3 regions of the Parabacteroides sp. AF48-14 genome follow, and region 2 is predicted to be linked to each of the others. Evidence: riboswitches for the same ligand, from Rfam matches in the RefSeq annotation. Region 2 holds a riboswitch; each other region holds the start of a gene.
The links. A riboswitch is a leader RNA that binds a small molecule or an ion and turns the genes downstream of it on or off. The one in region 2 is predicted to bind cobalamin.
Positions count from the first base shown of each region.

Region 1: it holds a riboswitch for cobalamin, as region 2 does, so the genes downstream of both, DW083_RS01960 (ABC transporter substrate-binding protein) here and DW083_RS07820 (carboxypeptidase-like regulatory domain-containing protein) in region 2, are expected to answer to the same signal.
Region 3: it holds a riboswitch for cobalamin, as region 2 does, so the genes downstream of both, DW083_RS00165 (ATP-binding protein) here and DW083_RS07820 (carboxypeptidase-like regulatory domain-containing protein) in region 2, are expected to answer to the same signal.

Region 1 is NZ_QUDI01000002.1:163,776-173,824, forward strand. Features, by position in the region: gene cobM (precorrin-4 C(11)-methyltransferase) at 1-1,565, shown strand, start outside; gene cbiD (cobalt-precorrin-5B (C(1))-methyltransferase CbiD) at 1,568-3,430, shown strand; gene DW083_RS01945 (hypothetical protein) at 3,431-4,105, opposite strand; gene DW083_RS01950 (ABC transporter ATP-binding protein) at 4,168-5,175, opposite strand; gene DW083_RS01955 (iron ABC transporter permease) at 5,175-6,212, opposite strand; gene DW083_RS01960 (ABC transporter substrate-binding protein) at 6,222-7,385, opposite strand; cobalamin riboswitch at 7,392-7,516, opposite strand; gene DW083_RS22205 (hypothetical protein) at 7,645-7,794, opposite strand; gene DW083_RS01965 (DUF6377 domain-containing protein) at 7,952-9,595, opposite strand; partial or broken gene DW083_RS01970 (carboxylase) at 9,655-10,049, opposite strand, start outside.
Region 2 is NZ_QUDI01000013.1:11,710-21,758, reverse strand. Features, by position in the region: gene DW083_RS22630 (two-component regulator propeller domain-containing protein) at 1-926, opposite strand, end outside; gene DW083_RS07845 (MFS transporter) at 1,152-2,384, shown strand; gene rocD (ornithine--oxo-acid transaminase) at 2,611-3,819, shown strand; gene rocF (arginase) at 3,826-4,722, shown strand; gene DW083_RS07830 (TonB-dependent receptor) at 5,216-7,654, opposite strand; gene DW083_RS07825 (hypothetical protein) at 7,735-8,088, opposite strand; cobalamin riboswitch at 8,243-8,447, shown strand; partial or broken gene DW083_RS07820 (carboxypeptidase-like regulatory domain-containing protein) at 8,496-10,049, shown strand, end outside.
Region 3 is NZ_QUDI01000001.1:40,081-50,129, forward strand. Features, by position in the region: gene DW083_RS00160 (SusF/SusE family outer membrane protein) at 1-908, shown strand, start outside; cobalamin riboswitch at 1,042-1,239, shown strand; gene DW083_RS00165 (ATP-binding protein) at 1,500-3,059, shown strand; partial or broken gene DW083_RS00170 (porin family protein) at 3,149-3,735, shown strand; gene priA (primosomal protein N') at 3,732-6,209, shown strand; gene DW083_RS00180 (low molecular weight protein-tyrosine-phosphatase) at 6,251-6,733, shown strand; gene DW083_RS00185 (HD family phosphohydrolase) at 6,722-8,752, opposite strand; gene gltX (glutamate--tRNA ligase) at 8,991-10,049, shown strand, end outside.

The DNA of each region.
Region 1 (10,049 bases), on a different contig from region 2:
ATATAGGCGGGGCAAACAGCCTGACGCACGTATTGGCCCGGATACTGGATGCCGAGGCAGTCGTTACGACTCAAAGCGACAACCAGGGGCTTTGGGCTTTGGATACTTTCTCCAAACAGTTCGACTGGGAGACGGATATATACGACCGGAAGGCCGGCACGCAAGAGTTTCCACAGAAACTGATGAACGAATGCATTTCACGATTCGTCAACCTGAAACCGACAGCCCTTCTGCTCGATGTCCGTACAAAAGATACGGACTATCTGGAACAGACCTGCCCTTCTCATGTGGACATATTCTATCACTATCCGGATATCGATATGGAGAAATACGAACAACTGATTACGGTCAGTCCCTATTTCTACGGAGATTCACCGATTCCTTGCCTGTCGTTCTTCCCAAAGGTACTCCATATGGGCGTCGGCTGTAAGAAGGGACTGGACGATATGGATGCTTTTACAAAAGAAGTAACCCGGCATCTATCCTCCTTTCATATCAATCCGAAAGCCATTGCGGATGTATCGTCCATCGACCTTAAAAAGGACGAACCGTTGCTCAACACCTTTGCAAAAGAGTATCTGAAGTGTCCGTTTAAGACTTATCCGGCAGAGGAACTGAATAAGATCAACGTACCGAATCCCTCTTCCAAAGTAGAAGATGTCACCAGCTCGGCAAGTGTCTCAGAAGCAGCTGCCATCCGGAGTGCGGAAGGCGGCCCGTTGATTATCGAAAAACATAAAGGACAGACACGGGATGTATGCGACTTCACCTTTTCAGTTGCTCTGGACAAGTATGCGCAGCGTCAGGAAGAGAAACAGGGACATATCGAAATCGTAGGAGCCGGACCGGGCGATCCCGAATTGATCTCCATCCGGGGCAGGCGAATGCTGGAAAAGGCAGACTTGATCCTGTATGCCGGCAGCCTTGTCCCGAAAGAACTGACATTGTGCGCCAAGAAAGGGGCTACAGTGCGAAGCTCTGCCGACATGAATCTGGAAGAGCAATTTATGTTGATGAAAGAGTTCTACGACAAAGGTTTGTTTGTAGTCCGACTGCACACAGGGGATCCTTGTATTTACGGAGCGATACAAGAGCAAATGGCCTTCTTCGACCAATACGGAATGAGCTACCACATCACGCCGGGAATCTCCTCTTTCCAAGCCGCCGCAGCTGCCCTCCGCTCCCAGTTCACCATACCTGAAAAGGTACAGACGATCATCCTGACACGTGGCGAAGGACGTACGCCCATGCCCGAGAAAGAACAACTGCATAAGCTGGCTGCCAGCCAGAGTACCATGTGTATCTTTCTCAGTGCCGGAATTGCCGAACAGGTGCAGAAAGAACTACTGGAACATTACCCGCCGACGACGCCGGTTGCCGCCTGCTACAAGCTGACCTGGAAAGACGAACGTATTTACAGGGGCGAACTGAAAGACCTGGCGCGGATCGTCAAGGACAACAACCTGACGCTGACAACCCTGCTGGTCGTAGGCGACGCCATTGATAACCGAGAGGGACTTTCCCGCCTATATGCAGACGAGTTTAAACATCTATTCCGGAAATAAGTATGATTCTGATTCTGGGAGGAACAACAGAAGGGCGCAAAGCCATCCAAGTAGTAGAAAGTGCCGGTAAGTCTTACTACTACTCGACGGTAGGCAATGAGCAAACGATCGAAACAGCTCATGCCATCCGAATCACGGGCGGTATGCAGGAAGAAGAGATGACGGAGTTCTGCCGTGAGAAACAAATCTCATTACTGATAGACGTCGCCCATCCTTTCGCCATCCAGTTGCACTGGACACTTGCCAAAGTTTCTTCCAGACTGCAAATCCCGGTTGTCCGTCTCGAAAGGCAATATCCCGCACGGGACGGACGGCTGATATGGTGTGTGGACTATGCAGACGCCATCGACCGCCTCCGTGCCGACGGTATCCGTGACCTGCTGGCGCTGACAGGTGTAAAGACGATCGCCAAGCTGCGTCCTTATTGGGAAAAGACGCCCTGCCGGTTCCGTATCCTGAACCGGGAAGAGTCACTCTCACTGGCCGATGCAAGCGGTTTCCCCCGCGAACGGCTTGTCTTTTTTAAAGAGGGAGAAGATGAAAAACGATTATTCGAACAGCTCCGCCCGGATGCGATCCTAACGAAAGAAAGTGGGGAAAGCGGTTATTTCAACGAAAAAGTGGAAGCGGCACAAGCCTGCGGGATTCCCGTTTATGTCATCCAACGGCCTGCCCTACCTGAGACATTCACCTTTGTACAAGGCGTAGAAGGATTGCGGAAGGCTATTGAACGGCTGGCGCCGGACTTCTTCCCACTCCGCAGTGGCTTTACAACCGGGGCTTGTGCCACTGCTGCAGCCAAAGCGGCATTGCTGGCATTGCTGACGGGAGAAGAGCAGCCGGACAGCCGGATTACACTGCCGTCGGGCGAATGCATCACGCTTCCGGTAGCCTCGACCGAATGGGAGGATAAGGCGGCACAATGCACTGTCATTAAGGATTCGGGTGACGATCCGGACGTGACAAACGGCTGTTCCATCATAGCACGTATCGAACTGGTAAAAGCGGACTCAAGCTTTGCCGGGAAAGGCCATACCCCTTCTATCCTGTTCAGAGGCGGTGAAGGGGTCGGCACAGTTACCCTTCCGGGCCTGGGACTCGAAATCGGCGGCCCTGCGATCAATGCTACTCCACGCCGGCTAATGACAGAAGAGCTAACCAAAGTGTTACAGGAAAACGGCCTGGCCGGCCAGACTAAAGAAGTAATCGTCACAATATCCGTCCCCGGAGGGCAGGCATTGGCCTCCCGAACCTTCAACCCTAAATTAGGGATCATTGGCGGAATCTCCATCATCGGTACTTCGGGTATCGTCCGCCCTTTCTCCAACGAGGCTTTTATCGCTTCCATCCGCAAAGAGGCAGAGGTAGCCAAAGCAATAGGCTGTTCCCGCCTGGTCATCAACTCCGGCGCTAAAAGCGAACGCTTCCTGAAAGCGGACCTGACAGGCAAACTTGACAGGGAACTTCCCCCGCAAATGTTCATCCACTATGGGAATTTCATCGGCGAGACATTGAAGATTGCTTCCGAACTGCACTTCAAAGAAGTAATCATAGGCATCATGATCGGCAAAGCCGTCAAACTGGCGGAAGGGGCATTGGACACGCATAGCAAGAAGGTCGTCATGAACAAATCCTTCCTGAAGGTACTCGCCGCACAAGCCGGATGTACCCCCGAAACAATCATTCGGATAGATTCCCTGACCCTGGCTCGTAAGCTATGGGAGCTGTTCGATCCGGCCGGGCAAGCACGTTTCTTCCCGCTTCTGCTGCGGAAATGCCAAGAACATTGTGCCCCCCTGCTACCGGATGGAAAACTGTCTATCTTATTGATCTCGGAAAATGGGGAAATACCTTACCGGATGTAATCACTCGAACACAACATCTTTATTTTGCACGTATGAGACATCGATCTTTCCACCGGCGTCGCCATTGCTTTCCTGCAAAGGTAATTTCCTGACACGGCTCAGATATAGCGTTCCATTAGCAGCCGAGGTCGGGTTTGTAAAGTTCAGCGTGATAGAGGTCGCGCCCTCCTGCGTATTGTTGAGGTCATAAACGCCTCCGCTATAGGTGAGATGCGCCTGAACATATTCGTCTTTCCCGATCGGATTGCCTTCCCAAGTGATAACCGTACTTCCGCTTCCCTTGATAGTCGTAAATGATTCGGGAATGGCTATCGGATCGACATCTTCGATAGAGACCTTATTCGTGTACACCTGGCCTTTCCAACGGGTGAAAGTAAAGGTAACCGAATCCAGTCCGGGTTCCGAGAGCATATACATATAAGTACCCTGTCCTAAGAAATCCGGTTCCTTCCCGTTGAACAGGATGTCTTTATCCGGCAGCCTCAGGCTCACACCTTCGCTGTTATACTTGTTGAAGTTTGCACCTATATGCGTATGATTCTGCGTAATATTGTATTCGACACCCAGATTCTGGTAGAAAGGGACTGACGGATCAATCTCGCTCGGAGCATCATCCCCGCAAGAGGTAAGCACACCCGCAAACAGCAGGGAAACATAAAGAAAATACCTTTTCATATCGTTTAGTTTTTCAGCGTTTGACAATCTGTCTACTGATAACAAACGGAAAGGGAAGTTTGTTAAAGATGGGTAGATATAATCTGTAAGAGCTCCTCTATAGTCCCGGCATTGCGGACTTGTTCGTCAGGCAAATGAACAATAAATGTAGAGGTTTCTCCCGTCGTCTCTATCCAAGCGGACGATTCCACACGACGGTCGGCACGTATGCCGTTTCGTTGGAGGGCTTTGCGAACCATTGCGTATTTCTGCCCGTGTCCGTTCAGGCGTATTTCTGTTAAATATTGGTTATCGATGCGGAACAGGCCGGTCTCGGTGTCGAACACAATCCCCTTGCGGGCAAAGAAACCGCTCAAGTGACCGCTTAAAGCCAAGTCTTCGGGGGTTCCGGTCGTAATACCGTTAGCCTTATCCATCAGCCAGATTTTATCAGCAATCTGTAAGGCCAGTTCCAGGTCGTGCGTAGACAGGAAGATCGTCTTGTTCGTGCTTCTTGTCAAGCGATGAAGAAGTTGCATGATTTCCACCTTGCTCGGGAAGTCAAGGAAGGCAGTCGGTTCATCCAGAAAGATTACAGGCGTTTCCTGGGCAAGCGCTTTCGCGATCATCACCTTCTGCCGCTCTCCATCAGACAAGGTATGTACCATCCGGGAGGTGAGGTTTTCTATTTTTACCAAGGCGATAGACTCTTCCACAATCCGTTTGTCTTCCTTGCTTAACCGCCCCCAGAAGCCGGTATAAGGACTGCGCCCCATCCCGACCAGCTCATGCACGGACATATTCCGGATATCGCATTTCTCGGTCAGCACGACGCCGACAGTCGTACTCAGTTCTTTATCCGAATAGCTGTCGACATCACGTCCTAAGACAGAAATTACCCCTTCTATCTTTGGTTGGAAAGCGGATAAAGTGCGCAACAACGTCGACTTCCCCACCCCGTTCGCTCCTAACAGGCACGTCAATTCACCACTGTAGATGCGGGCCTGTATATGGCTTGCGACCAGTTTAGTATCGTTCTTCGACTGATAGCCGATAGAGAGGTTATCTATATGGATTGTATCTTGTTTCATCATTCGTTCAGTTCGTTCTTACGTTTGCTGAATAGTACGGAAGCAATCACCGGAGCACCGACCAGAGCCGTCACCGAATTGACCGGCAAAGCTCCCTCGAATCCCGGCATACGGGCAATCAGGTTACAAACCAGCGCCAATGCAGCCCCGGCAAACAATACGGCAGGCATCAATATCCGGTGGTCGGATGTCTGGAAGATCGCCCGGCAAAGATGCGGAACCGCCAACCCTAAAAAGATGATAGGACCGCAATAAGCCGTTACGATAGCTGTCAGCACGCCGGCCGAAGTGATCACCAACAAACGCGCCCGCTTAATATTCAACCCTAAGTTACGGGCATATCCGTCTCCTAACAACATCAAGTTCAATGTCTTTATCAAAAGAAAAGATAACGGAATAAGAATCGCCATGATTGCGACAAACAGCATCATCTGATTACCCGATACACGGGAGAAGCTACCCAACCCCCAGATCACATAAGCACGGATATCCTCCTCCACACTGAAAAACTTCAGCACGCCGATCACCGCATTCGCCACATATCCGATCATCACACCGATAATCAATAACGTCACATTCCCTTTTACCTTTTGCGAAACATAGACAATCAACGCCATCACCGACAACGAACCGATCACCGCCGCAATAGAAAGGGCAATCTCTCCCATAAACCCCAATTTGCTAAGCGCCACACCACCCAGGCTTCCGCTTAACAGCACCACAAAGGCAACCCCCATACTGGCACCGGAACTGATGCCCAAAACGGACGGTCCAGCCAGCGGATTCCGGAAAACCGTCTGCATCTGCAAACCGCTTATCGCCAGACCTGCTCCTGCCACCAATGCCGTCAGGGCTTGCGGAAGACGGGATTTCCAGACAATATTCTGCCAGGTCACCGGTTCCTCTCCTATTCCGCATACGATATTCCAGACAGACTTCAACGGAATAGATACCGATCCCAACACCAGATTGAGGAACATCAAAACAAGGATAGACGCCACGATCAGCAACATCAGAAAAGTAGTAGAGTGTCTCATCAACGTAGCTTATTTTAGTAGTGCGTAATAAACAGGCGTATGGCCGGGCAACAGGTCCGGATGGAAGATATGCAGCAGGTCGGCCAATACAACTTCCGGCTCAGTCGGCATGCTTTCGTAAAAAGGAGTATCTTTCATATTGCAATAGATGATGCCTTTTTCCTTGAAAGCCCGGAAATCTGCATAGCGCGGGTCCTGGTCTTGCAGGGCTTTATAGCTGAATGTACCTGGATAGCTGTTCACGATGCGCCAATAGTCGGCCTCGTCACCCTGGTTATAGACAGTCTCGAAGTCGAGTATCACACCGCCCGATCGTTTGTCGTCCTTCAAGAAATAATCGGCTCCGGCATCTTTAAAGAGTTGTGCCAGGAAACTCTCGCCTCCCACGGCATACCAGTTTCCGCCTCTCATCTCACCGCTCAGAACGACCGGACGTCTCTTTACCTTTCCTTCCGCCGTCAAAGCTTTCAATTCATTATACCGCGTTGCTATGGTCGAGAAGGTTTCATTCGCCTTCTGTTCTTCGCCCAGCAACAGACCTACGAACTTCACCCATTCCGCCTGTCCTAACGGCGTCATCTCCTTATATCCCAAATGGGGGATCAGTGGAATACCGACGTCTTTCAAAGTTTCATATCCACCCCGCTTAAAAGGTGAAACGAGAATCAAGTCCGGATTCATACTCATGATCACTTCATTGTCGAAATTTCCTTCTATACCGATCTTGGCAGTTTTCCCGCTCTCCAACCGTTCATTCATTTTTTTGTTAAACAAATGCCGCGTGCTGGTAATTCCCACAACTTTATCTAAGGCATCCATTTTAATAAAGTTGGATAGTTGAAGGGATGTCATACAAATAACACTCCGGATAGGCGTCTCGATCACCGTATATGATTCAGGGATACCCGCCGGCTTAGTCCCTCTCTTGACAAGTGCATAATGAAAAGTCGTACTTTCTTCATTCTGCGGGTCCTGAATATCCAACAAAACATATCCGTCATTGTAAGATACACTAAAACCACGGGCATATTCCGGCACAATACGGACGGTAGCAGAATACGCATTTTGTTCGGCTACTTCTTCCTTTTCAGTCTGCCGGTTGTTATTGGTTGTGCACGATGATACAACCAATAACGACAGAAGCAGGCAACATCCTACCAGACACTTTTTCATATTCAATTTATTTTATTTCTTGCCGACAAGTCTTATCCTACCCCACGGGAACGCGTGGTCTGTCCGGGATTCCCACCCGGTTCCCTTTTAATCCTTATCCTGAAAAGGATAATGAAACCTGTTTCAACGGCAAAAGTAATAAGAAAAAAAGAATCCCCGCCACTTTCATTTTAGAAAGTTCGGGGATTATCACAAACAGCGTACCCTAAAAACATTAAACCGGGTATTTATATATAAGAGAATACCAAAAACACTTTCTTTATTTATGCGACACAATACACGCCTTCTCCTGCTCAATTCGAATCGTTCCGGCAGCAAGAATCAGAGTAACAACTAAACCGATACAGGCAATTATAGCGATTATCTCCGTACTTTTGCGGGATAGAAACTCCCCTATGTTCTTCTCCATGCGTATTACTTTTTGTGTGATTCAAAATTAAGCAGAAAGAAAAGACAAAACAGGATCAGTGAACAAATAAGTGGACAAACAAAAATATTAACACACTATATTACAGCATAATAATTCAAAACAATATTACTAAAAAAGTGGATTAGCAGTGAAAGGATTAATGTATTTCACGCACCAAATTCTCAAAATCATCCCGGGAAACACAGGCTTTGTTTTTTACCTTCGCCCTATAGTTGTAGATCGTGTTAACCGAATAACGAAGAAATTCTGCAATCTGGGAACTATCATTAATGCCTAAGCGAATCAAAGCAAAAATACGGAGTTCCGTGTTCAACAACTCATCCCTCTTCAATACGATCTGTTCGTCTTCCTGCAAAAGCGCATTAAACTGCGCCACAAAGTTAGGGAACAAATGAAGGAATGCCGTATCAAAATTCTTATACAATTCATCCAGTTCCGCGTTCAGCGCATTAGAAGAACGGGTAATTTTGGCAAGCTCCTCTATCTGTCCGGCACAGACTTTCTTATTGACCATACGGCGGTAACCATCCAGCTTATCGATATAAGTAGAACATAGCTTTATGAAACGTCCGATATATTCCTCTTTAATCTGGTTGGATTCGGAAAGTTGCCGGTTGGCCAACTGCAAACGTGCGTTCATCTGATGCAACTCCCCGTTCAGAACCTTTAACTGCCCGTTTGTTTCCTGCAAATGATTCCGGGCTTCCGCCAGGCGTTTCATCTGCCGGTAGATATAAATAACGGCAGATATCAGTAACAAGGTCAGCAAGCTGATCAGAGCCAGGTAGGTCACCAGCATCCCGTTCTTTTTCTCGATCGTTGCCTGATAGTTCTTGTCGATCAGCGAAAGGATATCAGCGCTCTGCCAACTTCTCGAACGGGCCCGGAACCGGTTTGTCTCATCCCAGGAAAAACGGATATAGTGATAAGCACGTTCTATATCTCCATCCTTGAGCAATAAATCGGCCAGCATCCACAGAGAAGCATGATCCGTGATGGCAGATTGCACGTCTGACAGAGATGACAGAGCCAAATAGAGTTTCTCTTTCTCCCGATTCCCCTCCTGACGGTAGATCATGGCACGTTGATAAGAGGTCAGTGCATACTCCGGAGAGCCGAAAGGCACTCTTGCCAGCCTGGCATCGTTTATCCGGCAAGCATCTTCCATACGTCCGTCTGCTCGTAAGACAAGTTCCTGCAACTCAATCCGCTTGTCTACACCTTCCGGCAGTATCCTTAATAAGGAATCGCGATAAGCCAGAGACAAATCCCCATAACGGCGTTTACTTTTCGGTTCACGGGAGTTCCCCGATATTTCCCTGTAAACATGTTCCTTACAAACGTAATAATCCTGAATAAGGGAGGAGGGTAACTGCTCCCGCCGGATATCTCCCAACATATCGACAGCTTCCTGATACATGCCGGCAGTAGCAAGCAATGAAGATAAAAGAAATATACTTTTATATTCTCGTTCACGGTCATGAAGCTTACGGGCAATCTCGACGTTTTTATTCAGATAATGAACCGCAGAATCACACATATAGGATTTATACTCCCGGAAAATACTATCATTCAACTGATAAGCGGCAGGAGAGACAGGCGCGGCATTTACTGTTTTTTCCTTCAGGACACGGATACGGGCTTCCCTTGCGTTCTTATATATCTCATGCCGGAGGATTGTCTGATCCAGACGGATCAATATTGAGTCGAGGTTATTGTCCGCAAAAGCTATATTTGCAGTAAAAAGTAAAAACAAAATTATCCTCCACCTCTCTCTCATATCCTATCGGGCTTACATCCGGCAGACAAATGTAAGACAAAAAAAGTTTTCCCCGGTCATCAGACCGGAGGAAAAGTAGTATGCGCCCGTTTCTGTTTCTTTTTTGCCAGAAAGTGATGTGCCATCATCGGGAAAAGTTCCAAAAGCAAAACCTCTTTTTCATTTTCCGCCAACTGAACACCGATTTCTTCTATCACAGGATTCTCCTGCATCTCATAATCCGAAGGATCATAAGGAACCTCGTCTCTCGACCCTGTAATCATCAACCGGAACTCCGGATCGACAGGAACAGGCGTCTTTCCATATTCCCCTTTGACTAAGGCAATAAACTGATTGGAAGGGTGGCTATACAACGGACGTCCATTCAACAAGTCCTGTGCACATGAAACAGCTTGTGCCGCGATAATTTGGCTGGTCGGTGTCACCAAAGGCGGCAAACCGGCATCCATACGCA
Region 2 (10,049 bases):
GCCGAGATGAAATGGCTCGACAGGGCGTACGGGTCCAACGGGTCCTGCCGTATGCGGGTACATTCTCCGGTGTCGATCTTATAAATGAACAGTCCGGAATCCGTTCCGACCCACAGCTCATTGGCGTCTTTTTCCAGAAAGCTGTTGATCAGGATCGTAAGCTGGTTGATCTTTTGGATGTTGAGGTCCTGGTAGTCGCATGTCGCAGGATCGAATATCTTGACGTCGTCGTGCTCGAAAGCAATGTAGATACGGTCGTTTGTTGGCGAGGGGTAGAGCATGGACAGCTTCCGGGGTGTGTTCGGGGAAGAATGGGTGAATACATTATAAGCCTCCGTTGTCTCATCTTCCGGATTCAGCAACATGATATGGCCGTCCGAGCTTCCGATCCAGATATTGTTCTCGCGGGTGATGCAGAACGAGGTGTAATTCTGGTTATTCTCGGAGGAGAAGATACGGAACTGGTTGTCTTCCGTGTTATACTGGATCAGGTTTCCATCCATCAGTATCCAAAGCTTGTTCTCCTTGTCGAACTGGAAAATGTCGATGCCCTTGTCTGCGGTAAAGGCGATATGCCGGAATGATTCCTTCTCGTCATTATATTGGTAAAGGCCCGAAAGCGTCCCGACCCACAGGTTGCCGTCGTGGTCGCATCCCAGGCAGGTGATCCAGTTGCTTCCCAACGTCTCGGTTTCGTCGGGGTCGTTACGGAAGACTTTGAAGGTGTAGCCGTCGAAGCGGTTCAGACCGTCCCGCGTCCCGATCCAGACATATCCTTTTCCGTCCTGCACGCAGCAGGTCGCCATATTGTCGCTAAGCCCGTTTTCGACCTGGTAATGGCGGAAAAGGTAGTTGCTGTCGTCGGCGTATGTCCGGGTGAGACAAAATATAAATAGGATTGATAAGATTAACTTGAGGTACTTCATATGCGATTTTGCTATTATGGGCGAAAGATACGGAAAAATGCAGTATGGGTTTTCATTTATTGTATCACGGATTTCATAAATCATCTCAATAGGGGTGATATTCGCAGAGAATGAGATAAATACGGGAAAGATTGCAACAAGGTCGGACAAACCGGCCTGAGGGAATCTCTACATTTGTATCATGTAAAAACACAGGTCGTAGAAACCTTTTATTCTAATAATCATATGAACACTCTTACTTCAAAACAAGGATTCGGAACAAAAGTTCAGCTCTGCACGATGATGTTTATGCAGTATATGCTGAGTGCCGTATGGTGGGTTCCGCTGGCCGCTTATCTTTCCCATACGCTAAAGCTGGAGGTTTACCAGGTGTCGTTAGTGTTGAGTGCGATGGCGATCGGTGCGATGGCTTCTTCCTTTATCGGTGCGATTGCCGACCGTTATTTTGCGGCGGAGAAGATATTGGCCGTACTGAATATACTAACCGGTGTCTTTTTGCTTTTTGCCGCACAGCAGGATTCGTTTGCCCCGTTGATGACATTCGTGGTGTTAGCGATGCTTTGCCACATGCCGACGCAGAGCCTGACCAGTACGATTGCCATGAGCCATACGCCTTCGGAGCAGTTCCCGCGTATCCGTATGTTCGGTTCGGTGGGGTGGGTCGCTTCGGGTATCTTCAGTGTGATCGCGCTCCATGTGATGCATCTTCCGGCTTTCGACGATACGAACTTGCCGATGTATTGCGGTGCCGCCGTCTGTTTCATCGCTGCCCTTCTGAACCTGAGACTTCCGCATACGCCTCCTTCGGTTGATAAGAGTGCCGGTATCTCGGTTATGGATATCACCGGATTCAGCGCTTTCTCGCTGATGAAAGATAAGAATTACCGCGCCTTTATGATCCTGACGTTCCTGGCGATTATCCCGTTCAATCTGTACCATGTATATGGTTCGATGATCTTGGCCGACGAACAGGTACAGAATATAACCGTGACGCTGAACCTCGGGCAGTTAGCCGAGATGTTCTTCCTCGTCATTACCACTTGGATATTGATCAAGTCCGGGATCAAGAATACCCTGATATTCGGTATGATCGCCCTGGTGGTCCGTTATGCATCGTTCTATCTCGGTGCGGAAACCGGGCAACAGTGGTTCTATTATATTGGAATTATTGTGCACGGATTGATTTTCGGTCTCTTCTTCGTGGGTGGCCAGGTCTATACGGATAATGTGGCGCCCAAAGAAATGAAGGCGCAGGCGCAAGGGTTGCTTTTCTTCCTGGTATGGGGCATCGGCTTTCTGATCGGGACGCTCTGGAACGGTTGGCTGATCGGTCTTTTCCGCGACGGGGATAAGTGCGACTGGCCCGTTGTCTTCGCTATTTCGACAATATTCTCATTCATATTATTGATCCTGTTTGCCTTATTATTCAAACCGGTAGCATTAAAGACTAATAAATAACAATAGAGTAATAAAGTAATAATTTTATCAAACCTTTTAATTCTCAAGATTCATATATTATCACGCCACATTTTTTAAGAAGGGATGACATAACAGTCGTCCCTTCTTCTGTATTTGTGTTTCTTAACATATATGTTTTGGTGACAATGTGTTAGCGTAATTTCTTACCTTTGGCTCATGGACGTAGGAAACGCTTACAGTCTGCTAATTTTAAATCTGAATGAAGATGAGACCGGAAGATTACATCACCCGCGAGGGGAAGTATGGTGCACACAACTATCATCCCCTGCCTGTCGTTCTCCAAAAGGGAGAAGGCGTTTATGTTTGGGACGTGGAAGGAAAACGTTATTTTGACTTCCTGTCCGGTTATTCCGCCCTGAGCCAGGGGCATTGCCATCCGAAGATCATTAAGGCGCTGACCGATCAGGCGCAACAACTGACGTTAGTGTCGCGTGCTTTCCACGCCGATGTGCTGGGCGAGTATATGGAGTTCGCCTGTAAGTTCTTCGGGTATGACAAGCTGCTGCCTATGAATACCGGTGCCGAAGCGGTCGAAACCGCTTTGAAACTGGTACGTCGCTGGGGATATCGGGTAAAAGGGATTGCTCCTGAACGGGCTAAGATTATCGTTTGCAGCGAGAACTTCCACGGACGTACCATCACGATCATATCCATGAGTACGGACCCCAGTTCGTACGCAGACTTCGGACCCTATACGCCCGGTTTTATCAAAGTACAATATAATAATGTGGCAGAGTTGGAAGAGGCATTGAAAGACCCCGACGTGGTCGGCTTCCTGCTGGAACCAATACAGGGAGAGGCCGGTGTGGTTGTTCCCGACGACGGATATCTGCGTGCTTGCTATGAGCTGTGCCGGCAACATCATGTACTCTTTATCGCCGATGAGATCCAGACCGGCATCGGACGGACGGGTAAGTTGCTTGCCTGTGATTATGAGGCCGTTCATCCCGATATTTTGATTTTGGGTAAAGCCTTGTCGGGCGGCGTTACGCCCGTGTCGGCAGTCTTTGCCAACGATGAGATCATGTTGACAATCGCTCCGGGTGAACATGGTTCCACCTATGGCGGCAATCCTTTGGCTGCGCGTGTGGCGATAGCGGCCCTCGAAGTGGTGCGTGAAGAGCATCTTTCGGAAAACGCATTCGAGATGGGTGCCCTTTTCCGTAGCGAGATGGAAAGGATCGACAACCCGATGATCAAACAGGTGAGGGGCAAGGGGCTGCTGAATGCCGTCGTGACCGAACCGCGCGGAGGCAAGGTCGCCTGGGATATCTGTCTTGCCCTGAAAGAAAACGGGTTGATTGCCAAGCCGACGCACGACCATATCATCCGTTTCACGCCACCGTTGGTGATTACACGCGAGCAGATGATGGAGGCTGTCGGCATTATAAAAGATACATTTGCACAATTCTGATTGCCTATGAAGATAAATGTGATAGGAGTTCCCCTGAATTTAGGGTGCGACCGCGAGGGAGTGGAGCGTGCCCCGAACCACTTGCGCGAACGGGGGCTGATGGCTTTGATCCGGAAGAACGGCCACCGGGCTTTTGATCTGGGCAATCTGTATGTCCCGTCCGTTTCGGAAGCGGATAAGTTTGCTCGCGGGCAGAGTATGAAATATCTGGACGCGATTGTCGAGGTCAACAATAATCTGGCGGAGCTGGTTTATGACACCTTGCGTGGCGGCGCTTTCCCGCTGGTGATCGGCGGCGACCATTCGTTAGGATTAGGCAGCGCTTCCGGAGTGGGGAAGTGTTTCGACGATTTCGGTATCATCTGGCTGGATGCACACGGCGATATCAATACGAGCGAGACGTCTCCGAGCGGCAATATCCACGGGATGCCGCTCAGTGCATTGATGGGGATGGGTAGCGAAGAACTGGTGAATGTCTATGCTCCCGGCAATAAGGTGAATCCGCAGAACGTCTTTCTGGTCGGTACCCGCAGTCTGGACGAAGGCGAACAGGAGTTGATCGAGCGCGAGCAGTTGAGTGTCTATACAATGGACACGATCCACCTGAAAGGCATCGGTTTTGTCGCCGAAGATATCAAGCGGAAGCTGAAGGAACGGAAGATACGCAATGTCCATTTCAGTATCGACGTGGACAGTATCGATCCCCGCTTTGCTCCCGGCACGGGCACACGTGTCTGCGAGGGGCTGATGCCGGACGAGTTTAAAGACTTCGTCGAACATATGCTCTCCACCAACCTGATCAAGTCGATGGACCTGGTCGAACTGAATCCCGAACTCGATGTGAATGACCAGACGACGGCACTCTGTCTGGATATCATCGATTACATAACCTCCAGGCTGTAGGGGATTTCTAAAAAAGGGTAGGCATCGCTTTGGAAGAGGCCATACACTTATAAGAAATAGTGAACCATAATATTGTCATGGAACACAGATAACACGGATTGGGCAGATGATCACAGATCTATTTATTAAAAAACAAATCTGCGGTCATCCGTTTTATCGGTGTTATCCGTGTTCCATGATAATGCAAACAGGTTCAGTTCTGGCAAAAAGTGAATCAATAACGGGTAAACATCGGTCTTCTATTGCATGTTACGGCTGTATTCCTTTCATGTCACAACTGGCTTCCTTCTATGTTACAATTGGATTTCTTTTGTTTCACGGCTGTGACATGAATAGCGGGTAGGTACGGAGGGGGCACACATCCCGCATCGTTCATTCTATCTGCCGGGTTATTCATTCCTTTACGGCACTATAGCTCCATGAAGTACTGCACTTGTTGACACGGAGGGCGGTTCGCGAACCGCCCCTACGAGGTCTGTTTGTTTCGTATCTGTCAAAAACTGAATCGGGCACCGGCATAGTAAGTACGCGGACTTCCCGGGCCGTAAATATAGCCGGAATCACGTGTCGCTCCCCTGTCGAAATCGCTTTGATAGGAATTGAACATATTCTGTACGCCGGCATTTAACTGTAAGGTCATGTTAGCGGTCAGTTTGAAGTCGTAACTCAGTTTGGCACCCAATTCAAAGAAATCCGGACTCTTTACCAAAACATCTGCCCTCCCGTCTACCTGCGACAGCAGGTGGGGCACATACATCCGTCCGGTGTAATTCCCGTTCAGGGCAATCGTAAAGGGTTTTACCGGTGTATAGGAAGCTGTAAAATAACCATACAAATTGGGGGTACGCAGAATCTTGTCACTGTTGCGTTCGGCATCCGTCAGATGCGCTTTGTCGGCACTCCACTCTTCCGGATTGTCGTACAGGCTGCGTTGAACCGTGATACCGGCTTGTAGCTGCGCCTTGTTCTGGTAGGCGATCTTACCTTCCAGAGTCCCTCCATAGACTTTGGCGCCCGAACCGTTAGTGCGGGTCTGCACCAGTGATCCGTTGTCTGCCTCCACCGGGGCGGAAAGGACAAAAGGATCACTCAGTTTGGTGTAAAAGCCTTCAAATAAAAGGTTCAACTGGAAGTCCCCGAAGAAATGATACCAATCCACTGAGCCGTTCACACTCCGCGAACGCTCTTCCTTCAGGTTCGGAGAGCGGACAATGGAAACGCGGTCGCCCCCGACGTTGCTGATATGCAGGTCTTCATCGAAAGCCTGCGGGGCGCGGAATCCTTCGGCATAGCTCAACCGCAGGTTTATGTCGTGTGTCGGATTATAACGCACATTGGCGCGCGGGCTGAAGATGGCTTTATCCATGATGCTGTTCTTATCGATACGTCCTCCGATCAGGAAACTCCACTTTTCGTTCTTCCATTCGTTCTGTGCATAAGCACTCCAGATATTGATGATCTGGTGTAAGGGCGCCGGCGTATATTTATCGATCAGTTCCTGCAGGTGCTGTCCCGTTGCCGTCGGGTCTTCAGCCAGAGCGGCATCACGGTATTTCTGCATATCGGTCGCACGGTCGTCCAGATCGTCATGGCTGAACTCGATACCCCCGGTCAGATCGGCCGGCATGAACAGGCATTTATCGAAGCTATAGATATATTGAGCGCCCAGTACACCGGTGAAATCCGTTGTCCGGCCGTAGGCGCTGTAATAGCTGTCGCGGTGGATGTGTTGCCCGGAAGCGTACAGGCTGATGTTGTGTTTCTGGTTCGGAGTGAAGATGTTATACTTCAGGCTTCCCGTATTGATGGAATGTTGCAGTTGTTCGACAAGGCCGGCTTCACCTGTCCCGTTCAGGCCGGCATCTTCAGCGATGTGCGGCGGCAAATCCATACCGCTGCCGCCCCGGCGGAATTCTTCCATGTGATGATATTCCAGATTGAGCTTGGAATAGGCGCTGGTTTTATAGAAACCGTTGAACCCGATTGTCTGGTTCTTCAACTTAGGCAGTTCGGAGAAGCCGTCCCCATTCGAATCCCAAGCCGAACGATAGCGGTTTTGCCCGTATATGTAAGCACCCATTTTGTTGTCGGAAGAGACCCACGACAGGTTGAGCGTCGTGTTATTGTCATAAGCCCCGGAACCGTCCATATTGGAGATCGTATGTCCGAAAGTACCGGAGTTGCGGATCGGTTCCTTTGTGATAATATTGATCGTACCGGCAATGGCGGATGAGCCGAACAAGGCGGAACCGCCTCCACGTATCACTTCGACGCGCTCGATCATATTCGCCGGAATCTGTTCCAGCCCGTACACGCCTGCCAAAGCGGAAAAGATCGGACGGGAGTCGATCAGTATCTGTGTGTACTTCCCTTCCATACCGTTGATACGAACCTGCGAGTAACCGCAATTTTGGCAATCGTTTTCAACACGTACGCCCGGTTGGAAGACCAGCCCTTGTGCCAATGTCGTGGAGTTCGTCTTTTCGAACATGGTCGGGCTGAGCACCTTGACCAAGGTGGGGGCGAGGCGGCGTTTCGTCTCGTTCCTGTTTGCCGAAACGACCACGCCTTCCAGCGAGATCAGGTCCTCTTCGAGTTCGAAGTTCAATTCCTGTGTTTTGCCTTTTTGTGTCTTCACTTTCTTTGTTACCGTCTTGAAGCCGATAAAGGAAACCTCGACTGTAAATTCGCCTTCCGGCAGGTTTTTCAACATATAATGTCCGGAATCATCGGTTGCCGTGCCGATGGTCGTTCCTTTCAATATGATCGTGATTCCCGGCATATGTTCACCGGTCGACTTATCGACCACGTGCCCGAAAATATTGGCATCTGTCGGGTTCATCACTTCTTTATCAATCGCATAGCTGTTGTCTGCCATCGCTGCCGAAACGGCACAGCAAAGGCATAGGAAAAGTATAATAATTTTATTCATTGAATTGTCTTTTAAAATGATTTGTAGTAATAGTTATGGTTACTTTTGGATCAAGCCAAAAGTAACAGACAAATTATAATTTAAAAGACAAAAGGCGGCGCCCTCAACGAAACCTTCCCTAAGACAGGGCGGAGGTGAGCCGGATAGACCGGGCGGTTGGTAAGAATACAATAGGCGGTCAGAAGAGCCGCAATCAGCACGTGGGCAAAGGCTGCCCCGCTGATCTGAATAGTCGAAAGCTGGTGCAATAACTGGAACTCGGCATAATTATGTTCTTCCTTGGGAGTTCCGTCGTCATTTTTTTGATAGGGATGGGAATGGACAATCGTTACCCCGTTCACAATATGGACGTGGGTAAAAGCGATCAGACACCCCAAGTACGAAATGAAAAGTACCGGAAGCGCAATCCTCAAATATGTCCTTAATTTATCCATGTATCGCCAACTATACGATATAACAACTATTCAGGTTGCAAAGTTCGTATATTAAGCGATGATATACAATCCCTATTTGTAGGTATATTACACTTCATTCTTACAACATATTTCCGTTTTAACCCCGCCTTCTTGCAAGAACAGACTTTTTTCGTACCTTTGCCGCAGTTTTGGTTTCACAGCTCCCAACCGCTACGGGAGCGTGATGAAAAGGGAATCAGGTGCAAATCCTGAACAGACCCGCTGCTGTAAGTTCCTTCCAAATCTTTGAATACGCTATAGCCACTGGCGAGAAATCGCTGGGAAGGCATTCAAAGACGGAACAAGTCAGAAGACCTGCCAATACAGATATAGTTTTAATGCTTTCGGGAAATAAAGCAGCAAAACATCGAGCCTGATCAGTCTTTATCCTGCGTAAAGAAATCGTTCTCTTTGTGTGCATTCTCCCCTGGGCAAGTCATGAATCACTATAACAAGGGGCTACATGAAAGTCTTTGTACACATTTTATTCCTGTTTCTCTGTCTGCCGCCATTCGTTTCGGCACAAAACAAAATCACTTTGTCGGGAAAAGTGACAGACACACAAGGAACATCACTGCCACTGGTCACAATCGCAGTCGAAAATACGACAAACGGTACTTATTCCGACGATAAAGGCCGTTACTTGCTGAAAGTCACACGCGGCAAGCAGACACTCGTTATCTCGTCTGTCGGCTACGAAACAATCCGGACAACTCTTAATGTACAGGCGAACCGGACGCTTGACTTCACATTAAAAGAAAGTGCTGTCGACCTCAACACCATCGAAGTTTACGGGAAGACAAAGACGCAACAACTGAAAGAAGGCGCTTTCGCAGTGAACGCACTCGACATTAAACCGATCGTCAACTCGCTGAACAACCTCAACAACCTGGTGAACCGGGCTGCAGGTATCAAAGTGCGCGAAGAGGGCGGTGTAGGTTCGGACTTCGACCTTTCCATCAACGGATTGTCCGGCAATTCCGTCCGCTACTTCATCGACGGCGTCCCGTTGGACAGCAAAGGGAATGACGTGACGCTTGCCAACCTGCCTGTCAACCTGGTCGACCGGGTGGAAATTTATAAAGGGGTGGTGCCGGCCTCGTTGGGAACGGACGCATTGGGTGGCGCTGTCAATATCATCACCAAGGCGGAAAAGACGAACTTTTTGGATGCTTCTTACAGCATCGGTTCTTTCCATACGCACCGCGCCGACTTGAACGCGCAGTTTGTGGAGCGGCATACGGGATTGATCGTGCGCCCTACCGTCGGCGTTAACTATTCGAAGAACGACTACCGAATGAAGGACGTGGAGATGCGTGATGAAACAGGCGACCGGTTCATCACCGGCAACCCTAAACGTTTCCACGACGGCTATTTCTCGTTATTGACGCAGATAGAAGCTGGAATTGTCAATAAGTCGTGGGCAGACGAGTTCTTTGTCTCCGCCTCCTACTCCAAAACTGATAAAGAGTTGCAGACCGGGTCCGTACAGACTAAAGTCTACGGTATGGCAGAGCGTAATTCGGATGCCTGGAACGTGTCGGCGCGCTACGGCAAATATAACTTTCTCACGGAAGGTATGACACTGAAGGCAACCTTGTCGCACACATGGGACCATTCCATCACCGTCGATACGGCCTATCGCAAATATTATTGGGACGGAGGCTACATCGTGAGCCAACGCAACGAGATCCGTGGCGGCGAACCCTCCATGCGTCATTACAAACGTCCGCTGACCATCGCGCGTGCCAATTTGGATTACCGCCTGAACGGACATCACAGTTTCAACCTGAACTACCACCTGAGCCGCACCGGGAATGACCGCTATGACGATTTGGACCAGAGCTTCGTCCCGTCGAACGATGCTGTGACCAAACACATTATCGGCCTGACCTACAGCCAGTCGTTTTTCGACGGGAAGATGCAGAACGTATTCTTCG
Region 3 (10,049 bases), on a different contig from region 2:
GCACGACGGTAGAGTGGGAGATGTCGACGACGCTGAACGCCGGTGAGTTTAAATTCCGTTATAGCGGTAACTGGGGGTATGAAATCCCATACGATGCGGCCAGCAAAGTGAAGATATTCACCGATGTCACAGGAACGAAGGAAGGAACGGATAATGTCCTGACCGAAGGTTTCAGTAGCATGGAAACGGGAGGTGCCAACCTGGTTACGAATATCGGAGGACAATTCAGCGTGTATATGAAATATGATATCCGTGCCGGGCAGTTCAGCGCCCGTTATGTCCTGACCGGTGAGCCGATCGTTCCGCCGGCTTATCCCGAAAATCTGTTTATTGTCGGGGATGCTTTCCAGGGATGGACGCCCGAAACAGATGCGGAAGAATGCATTCCGGTCAACGGAACGCCAAGTTCATTCTGGAAGATCGCCTATCTAAATCCCGGCGGCTTCAAGTTTACGGTTAAGTTAGGTTGGGGCGGTGACTTCGGTATTGCCGAAGAGAACGCCGATGCTATAGGAGAATATACCAAAGGCGGAAACAACATCAACGTGACGACTCCGGGCTATTATCTGATCTATGTCAACCTGGAAGACAATACCGTTTCTGTGACAGACGTGAATATTTATCTGTTCGGCGATGTCAACGGCGGTACGTGGGATTACGATGAGGCAAGCAAGTTTACGGTTGATAATGCCGCCAAGAAGATCACATCTCCTGCATTTGCGGCTGATGGCAACCTGCGCATGTGTATCAAACATCCGGGTTTGTCTGATTGGTGGCGTGCCGAATTTAATATTTACGAAGGAAAGATCGAATATCGCGGCAATGGAGGCGACCAGCCTGCTGTGCCTGTCAAAGCCGGACAGAAAGCGGTACTCGACTTCACCGATGGAACAGGCGTGATCCAGTAAAAGGTTTTCACCCCTGATTGTTAAAGAGAGTCTGATGTGCGGCCAACAACCGTATGTCAGACTCTTTTTTCGTTAGAAAAAGACGCGTTCAGCTTTTTTTAGGCGAAGATGAGATATTTATGGAAAATATCCCTATATTTGTCGCATGCATTGTTCCTGCTTCGCACTCTGCGGAAAAGGATTAAAAGGGAATCGGGTGTAAATCCCGAACAGTCCCGCTGCTGTAAGCTTCATAAACGGATTGGGCAATTCTTTTTGCCACTGACGAAAGTTGGGAAGGCGCTCATACCGGAAGCAAGTCAGAAGACCTGCAACGCATTTTTTTTCGACGGCTTCGAGGAAAGGCCGGAAGAGAACATCAGAGCATTTCTGCTTGCATATTCTTTACCCGTTCCCGTAGCCTCCATTGTATTGTTTTTAATTATTTTGCCATAATAATTAGGAAAAGAAGCATGGATCAATATGCGGGATGAGCTCCGCTATTGGTTCATGCTTTCCTTTTATCGCCATTTAAATGATTTTGATTTGACTTGCATGAAAATCGAAGGTTTTTCCGTAGATTTGTATTCATACTTTTAAAACAGAGGATATATGGAAACGACATTTATCAGGAAGTACCCCATCGGGATACAGAATTTTGAGAAGATCAGAAAAGAAGGCTACCTGTATGTTGATAAAACCGACTTGGTGTATCAATTGGTGAAGACAGGTAGCTACTACTTTCTGAGCCGTCCGCGTCGTTTCGGCAAAAGCCTGCTTATTTCCACGTTCGAAGCCTACTTCAAGGGAAAGAAAGAACTATTTGAAGGGCTGGCTATCGAAAAACTTGAAAAAGACTGGCTGACCTATCCGGTGTTACATCTGGATTTGAACGCCAAGAAATATGTTTCTCCCGAGGATTTGACCGCCATACTCAATCAGCATTTAGAAAGGTGGGAGTTGTTGTATGGCGACGAGAAAAAGGACCGTAGCCCGGAAGAGCGCTTCTCGTACGTGATCGAGCGTGCTTCGGAGAAGACCGGTATGCGGGTGGTCATCCTGATAGACGAATACGACAAACCGATGCTACAGGCCATCGATAATGACGAGTTGCAAAACGAATACCGCAATACCCTGAAAGCGTTCTACGGGGTGATGAAGAGCATGGACCGGTATATCCAGTTTGCTTTCCTCACCGGTGTGACCAAGTTCGGCAAAGTGAGCGTGTTCAGTGATCTGAACAATCTGGATGATCTTTCGATGAGAAGACCTTATGTTTCCATTTGCGGTATTAGTGAAGATGAATTGCATCGTGATTTTGACGGTGACGTTCATGTATTGGCTTCTGCGCTTGATATGGCATACGAAGAGACTTGCACGGAGTTGAAAACCAGTTTTGACGGTTATCACTTCGTCGAGAACTCTCCTGGTATCTACAATCCGTTCAGCCTGCTTAATACATTCAAATACCGGAAATTTGATAATTACTGGTTTGAAACCGGCACGCCCACCTATCTGGTGAAGTTATTGCAAAACACGAACTACGACCTCTACCGGATGGCGCATACCGAGACGGATGCCGATGTCTTGAACAGTATCGATGCTATCTCGAAGAACCCCATACCGGTTATCTATCAAAGCGGTTACCTGACGATCAAAGGATACGACAAGACATTCGGTCTCTACCGTTTAGGTTTCCCAAATAAGGAGGTGGAAGAAGGATTTATTAAATATCTCCTGCCTTATTACACCCCGGTAAGTCCGGTCGACACAACTTTCGAGATCAAAAAGTTTGCTCGGGAAGTCTACGACGGCAATTACGAAGCCTTTTTACGCCGCCTGCAAAGTTTCTTTGCCGACACCCCTTACGAGTTGGTTCGCAACCTGGAACTGCATTATCAGAATGTACTCTTTATTGTCTTTAAGCTGCTGGGCTTCTATGTGAAGGCAGAATACCATACGTCGGAAGGCCGTATAGACCTGATCCTGCAAACCGAGCGTTTCATCTACGTCATGGAGTTCAAACTCAACGGTACGGCCGAAGAAGCATTGCAACAAATCGATGACAAAGGTTACGCTCTTCCGTTTGCTTCCGACCCGCGCAAATTGTTCCGTATCGGCATCAATTTCAGCGCGCAGACACGCAATATCGAAAAGTGGTTGGTTGAATAATACTGAATAAACTGTTTGCAAGCGAGATTTGTTTATTACTGGAAAAGTGCGTTTATTTGTAATCGGTATTAATTAAATAAAGAAAGAGTATGAAAAAGATTGTAGGGTTTATGTTGCTGGCCGTGATGACATTGGTTGCTGTGCCTGCGAAATCCCAGATTAAGTTCGGTATAAAGGGAGGTTTGAATATCTCGTCCGTGCATTTCAATGAGAAAATAGTCGGGAAAGACAATGTGACAGGCTTTATATCGGTCCGATGATGGAAGTGATGGCTCCGGTGATGGGTGTCGGTTTTGATGTGGCTATCCTTTATTCGCAGAAGGGAATCGGGGCGAAGGGAGAAAAAGACCTTAAAAACGATTATATAGATGTACCAGTCAACTTGAAATGGAAGTTTGGTCTCCCGATTATAAAAGGATATCTGGCTGCCGGACCGTATGTGGGTTTCCGTGTGGGTGGTGATAAGTTTTGGGATATCCCCGGTTCGGTTGGTAACCAGTTAAAGGCGAAGAACTTTAATGCCGGTTTGAATCTGGGTGGCGGAGTGGAGCTGATCAAGCATTTGCAGGTCGGTTTCAATTATGCCTTGGGATTGACGGAAGATTATAGCGCATCCAAACTTGATTTGAACGGTAAGAACCGCGGATGGTCGATTACGGCGGCGATCTTGTTTTGAAATACGCAGATGTCATATTACCCCTTCCGTTAGAGAATAGCTATACCTATAGTATTCCGGCCGATCTGGAACAGGCGGTCATACCGGGTTGCCGGGTGATTGTCCATTTCGGAAAGAAGCGCTACTATACGGCTATCGTGATGGATGTGCATGAGCGTAAGCCGGACAGCCAATACGAGACAAAGGAGATTTATGCGCTTTTAGATGCCACTCCCGTGCTTCGCCGGCCGCAACTTCGTTTCTGGAAATGGATTGCGTCTTATTATCTTTGTAAGTTAGGAGATGTTTATAAGGCCGCCTTACCTTCCGGGTTGAAACTGGAAAGCGAGACGGCTGTCACTTATAATGAAGCCTTTGAAGCGGATGGGCCGTTGCGCCCGAACGAACAGGTGGTGCTGGATGCCTTTGCGGGAGTCCTGAAACTGACGGTGTCCGAACTGGAAAAGAAAACCGGGCTCCGTAATGTTGTGCCTGTTGTCGCCTCCCTGATGGCGAAAGGTGCAGTCGAAGTCAGTGAGGAACTGAAACGTGGTTTTGCGCCGAAGATGCAGACTTTCATCCGTCTTTCCGAAGCCTATAAGGAGGTAGAGACGCATGGCCGTGCGTCTCTACAATCTGTGTTTGATGAGCTTAAGCGGGCGAAGAAACAGGAGCTACTGTTGGTTTGTTTTCTGGATTTAAGCCATGCGCTTAATCCGGCTCTGACGCGGGAACTATCGAAAAAAGAGTTGCTCGAAAACAGCCATTGCTCACCGGCTACGTTGGACGGTTTGTTGAAGCGGGGCGTTTTGGAAAGCTACGAGAAGGAGGTAGGCCGCCTTCAGGTGCCGGTCTGCCGTTTGCGGACACCCAGTCCGCTCAGTCCGGCACAAGAAAAGGCTTACGGGGAGATACACGATGTGTTCGGCACGAAAGATGTTTGCCTGCTGCATGGCGTGACATCCAGCGGAAAGACGGAGATTTATATCCGCCTGATAGACGAGGTGCTGAAGATGGGCCGCCAGGTCTTATATCTGCTTCCCGAAATTGCCATTACTACGCAGATTACCGAACGGTTAGCCAAGTTGTTTGGCGATAAGTTGCTGGTCTATCATTCCAAGTTTTCCGATAACGAGCGGGTGGAAGTCTGGAACCGCCTGCTGCATACGGATGGGCCGATGCTGGTCTTAGGTGTCCGTTCTTCGCTATTTCTGCCGTTTAAGGATTTGGGACTGATTGTTGTGGATGAGGAACACGAGAATACCTATAAGCAGCAAGATCCGGCTCCGCGCTATCATGCCCGCAATGCTGCGATCGTATTGGCCGGCATGCATGGGGCGAAGACTCTTTTGGGTTCTGCCACTCCGTCTATCGATTCCTATTTTAATGCGACTACCGGCAAATATGGCTTGGTCGAGCTTACCACCCGCTATGGCGATTGCCTGATGCCGGAGATACTGCCGGTCGATATTAAGGAACTGCGGCGTAAGAAGATTATGAAAGATACGCTTTTCTCTCCGATATTGGTCGAAAAGATCAATACGGCGTTGGAACGGGGAGAACAGGCGATTTTGTTCCAGAACCGGCGTGGTTTTGCTCCGGTGATCGAGTGTAAGAGTTGTGGTTGGGTGCCCCATTGCGTAAACTGCGATGTCAGCCTGACGTACCATAAGTTCCGTAACGAACTGGTTTGCCATTATTGCGGGTATAAGATCCAGTTGCCCCACCAGTGTCCAATGTGCGAAATTCCGGAATTGCGGACGATGGGTTTCGGAACGGAAATGGTGGAAGAGGAGATAGCCACGCTTTTCCCCGCAGCCAAAGTGGAACGCCTGGACTTCGACACGGCGCGTACCCGTACGGCTTATGAACGGATAATCGCCGATTTCGAGAAGGGAAAGACGCAGATACTGATTGGAACCCAGATGTTGTCGAAAGGACTGGATTTCGGAAATGTAAGCGTGGTCGGTATCCTGAATGCCGACAGCCTGATGAACTTCCCGGATTTCCGTGCCCATGAACGGGCTTTCCAGTTGATGGTGCAGGTCAGCGGACGTGCCGGCCGGCGGGATAAACGCGGAACAGTAATCTTGCAAACGTCCGGGCCGGATCATCCGTTGATCCGGATGGTGGAGCGTTTTGCTTATAAGGAGATGGCTCGCCTGCAATTGGGTGAGCGCAGTATGTTTCGCTATCCGCCTTATTACCGGCTGATCGTGATTGTGTTGCGTAGCCGCAATGACTCGATCTTGCAGGAATTGTCTGTTTTATATGCCGACAACCTGCGCCGCCGTTTGGGTGAACGCGTCTTGGGGCCGGTTACCCCGCCCATTACACGAGTGCAGACGCTTCATATCCGAAAGATCGTTTTGAAAATAGAAATAGCCGCCGCGATCGCTCCGGTCCGCGAGATTCTGGAAGCCGTGCATGCGGAGATGCAACGTTACCTGCCATTCAAGCAATTGATTGTGCATTACGACGTGGATCCGGCGTAGAGACGCACGGTTGTGCGTCTCTGCTTAATAGATGATGAATTATGGAAAAGAAAAAAGAATATAAGATTTTGTTTGTCTGTTTAGGCAATATTTGTCGTTCTCCGTCAGCGGAGGCAGTGATGAAAAAGCTGGTGCAGGATGCTGGATTGAGTGACCGGATCAAGGTGGACTCGGCCGGGATAATCGGGTATCATGAAGGAGAACAGGCAGACCCGCGTATGCGTGCGCATGCTGCCCGCCGGGGATATAAGCTGGATTCCATTTCCCGCCCGGTGCGTACGGAAGACTTTTTCGATTTCGACCTGATCATCGGCATGGACAATCGGAACATAGACGACCTGAAACGGAAAGCTCCGGATCTGGAATCGGTTGCCAAGATACATCAAATGACGGAATACTCCCGTAATAAGCTGTATGACTATGTCCCCGATCCTTACTACAGCGGCGCGGAAGGTTTCGAGCTGGTCCTCGATTTGCTGGAGGATGCCTGTGGAGGGCTGCTCGAGGAAATCTCACTTCTTTAGGTCCGGATAGCTGATCCGCGTATGGTACATGATCTTTAGTTTCTCTACGAATACGTTCTTGACGGTTTCCACATCTTTGAAAGTCAGCGGGGCGTTTTTCATCAAGCCGTCGGCTATCTGACCGTCGATGATTTTGTCGACCAACCCCCGGATGTTTTCTTCGGTGTGTTCTTTCAGGCTGCGGGAGGCTGCTTCGACGGAGTCGGCCATCATAAGAACGGCTGTTTCTTTCGAGAACGGGTTCGGGCCGGGATAGGTGAAGGTTTCTTCGTCGATCTCGCGGTCGGGATACTGGTTCTTGAAGGAGTTATAGAAGTATTTGGCTTTTCCGCGTCCGTGATGGGTACGGATGAAGTCGGTGATTGCTTTCGGCAGCATAGCCTTTTCGGCAAATTTCACGCCGTCATTCACATGGTTGATGATGATTTTGGCGCTTTGGTCGAAACTGAGCTGGCTGTGCGGATTGACACTGCTCTGGTTTTCGGTGAAAAAGGCCGGGTTTGCCATTTTCCCGATGTCATGATACATCGCTCCCGTACGGACAAGCTGTGCGTTGGCTCCGATGGCAGCCGCAGCCTCCGATGCAAGGATGGAGACTTGCAGGGAATGCTGGAAAGTCCCGGGTGATGTCTCCGACAGCTTTTTCAGGATCGGCGTGTTGATATTGGACAGTTCGACCAGTGTGATACTCGACACATAGCCAAACGTTTTTTCCAACATATACACTAATATATAGGTAAACATCAACAAGATGAAGTTGATACCGAAATAGAGCATCATCATCCAGTTGATTTTCTTGAAATCCGCTTCCTGGTAAATAGACAGGCTGATATAGCAGAGCGCATACGACATAAAGATGAAGAAAGCACAACGGATCAGCTGCGAGCGCTCATACAAATCCCTCAGGCTGAACGTGACCACCATGCCCGCAATGACCTGCAACAACAGGAACTCGTGAGGGAAAGGAACCATCAGTGAACAGATCAGCACAATGATCAGATGCGTGAACAAGGCTGTGCGCGAATCGAAAAAAGTACGCACCACAATGGGCACAATGGCAAACGGAAGAATGTAGACATTAAACAGTCCGTAGGTCACGCAGAGTTCCGTCATGATACAACTGACAAATACACATAAGATGAGGAACAGTGCATTCCTCCTGTTGTGTAGTATCTTCACCCGAAAAGACCACAGGTAAAGCCAGAAACAGAAGAGAATCCCGAATACCAATACGAACTGGCCTCCGAGGATTATACTTTGCCGCTGGGTCCCTCCGGATTTGCTTTCGTGTACGATCTTGAGAGAACGTAATACGTTATATGTATGGTTGTCGATGATCTCGCCCCGGTCGACGATGCGCTCGCCGGCTTGCACCATCCCGTTTGCCAACGGGACACTGTTTAGTATGTCTTCTCTAACCTTGTCCGATGTTGTTTTGTCATACGTGATATTCTCGGTCAGGTAATTATTGATATCGCAGGATTGCAATACCGACTTTTCCAGATAAGAGGGACAGTTGTTGATGATGAACTCGTAGGCCGTTTTGACTGTGAATAACTCGCTGCTATGGCGGGGATGGGCCACGTTGTTATCGAGCAGATTGATACGGGGATATCCCTCTTTTTTGAGTTCTTCCATGTCCTGGGCGGAAACGATGCCGTCCCGGTATAGTTTTTGCAGGCTGTTTTCGATGTACTGCATATAAGTCGGAGTCGCCCGGTTTTTGAGCGTGTTATGGTAGTCCGTACGCAGCTTGTCTATTTCGGTGGATTCGATGGTGGCATCCACACGGTAATAGGGTTCGAATTTCTTCAGCGCACTGTCGCGTTCGGATTGTATTTCGGCATCTGTTTTATAAATGGGAAAATCGCTTGGAGCTGTGAGCAATCCGTATCGCCAGGGTTTCCCTTCGTAGAATTGGTAACGGAACTTTCCTTCCCGGGGAAAGAAGTAAGCGATCAACAATGCCGCCACAATAAAATAGACGCTGGGATGTATGCTATAGTTCTTTACTTTCATAAAACTTGTTTTTGTAATTGACTACTATGTTTGTATTACCGGACGCAGATATCGCAGATGACGCTGAAGAACGCAGATCATTAATTTGTTTTAAAAGAAAATAAATCTGCGTTCTTCTGCGTAGTCTGTGCCCGTCTGCGTCCGGTAAAATCCATTGAAAGGCGAAATGTACATAAAAAAGTTTACTAAGAGAAAAAAAAGGGCTACTTTTGCCGCATTATTATAGAATGAAAGAATTATGACTCAAAGGAAAGTTAGAGTCCGGTTTGCACCGAGTCCTACGGGAGCGCTGCATATCGGAGGTGTTCGTACAGCTTTATACAATTATTTGTTTGCCAAACAGAATGGTGGAGACTTGATTCTCCGTATAGAAGATACCGATTCACAACGTTTCGTCCCCGGAGCGGAAGCCTATATTATCGAGGCTCTTACCTGGTTAGGAATCAAGTTCGACGAAGGTGTGGGCTTCGGAGGCAATTACGGCCCTTACCGTCAGAGTGAGCGTCGGGATATTTACAAGAAGTATGTCGACCAGCTGTTGAACAATGGCTGTGCTTATATCGCTTTCGACACGCCTGAAGAGTTGGAAGCCAAGCGGAAGGAAATCCCCAATTTCCAGTATGATGCATCCACCCGTATGCAGATGCGTAACTCGCTGACTCTTTCGGAAGAAGAGGTGAAAGCGCTGATAGACGCCGGTAAACAATATGTAGTCCGTGTAAAGATTGAGCCGGACGAAGATATCCATGTGAACGACCTGATTCGTGGCGAAGTGGTTATCAACTCTTCTATCCTTGACGATAAAGTATTATACAAATCAGCCGACCAGCTGCCTACTTATCACTTGGCGAATATCGTGGACGACCATTTGATGGAAGTCACTCACGTGATTCGTGGTGAGGAGTGGTTGCCGAGCGCTCCGCTTCATGTGCTGCTGTACCGTTATTTCGGTTGGGCAGATACGATGCCGCAGTTTGCGCATTTGGCTTTGTTGCTGAAACCGGAAGGAAACGGCAAACTGAGCAAACGCGACGGTGACCGTCTGGGATTCCCCGTATTCCCGTTGGAATGGCATGATCCGAAGAGCGACGAAGTCTCTTCCGGCTATCGTGAAAGCGGTTACCTGCCGGAAGCAGTCGTGAATTTCCTTGCCCTGCTGGGTTGGAACCCGGGTAACGACCAGGAAGTGATGAGCATGGACGAGCTGATCAAATATTTCGATCTGGGCCGTTGCAGCAAGAGTGGCGCCAAGTTTGATTACGAAAAAGGAAAATGGTTCAATCACCATTATATCCAG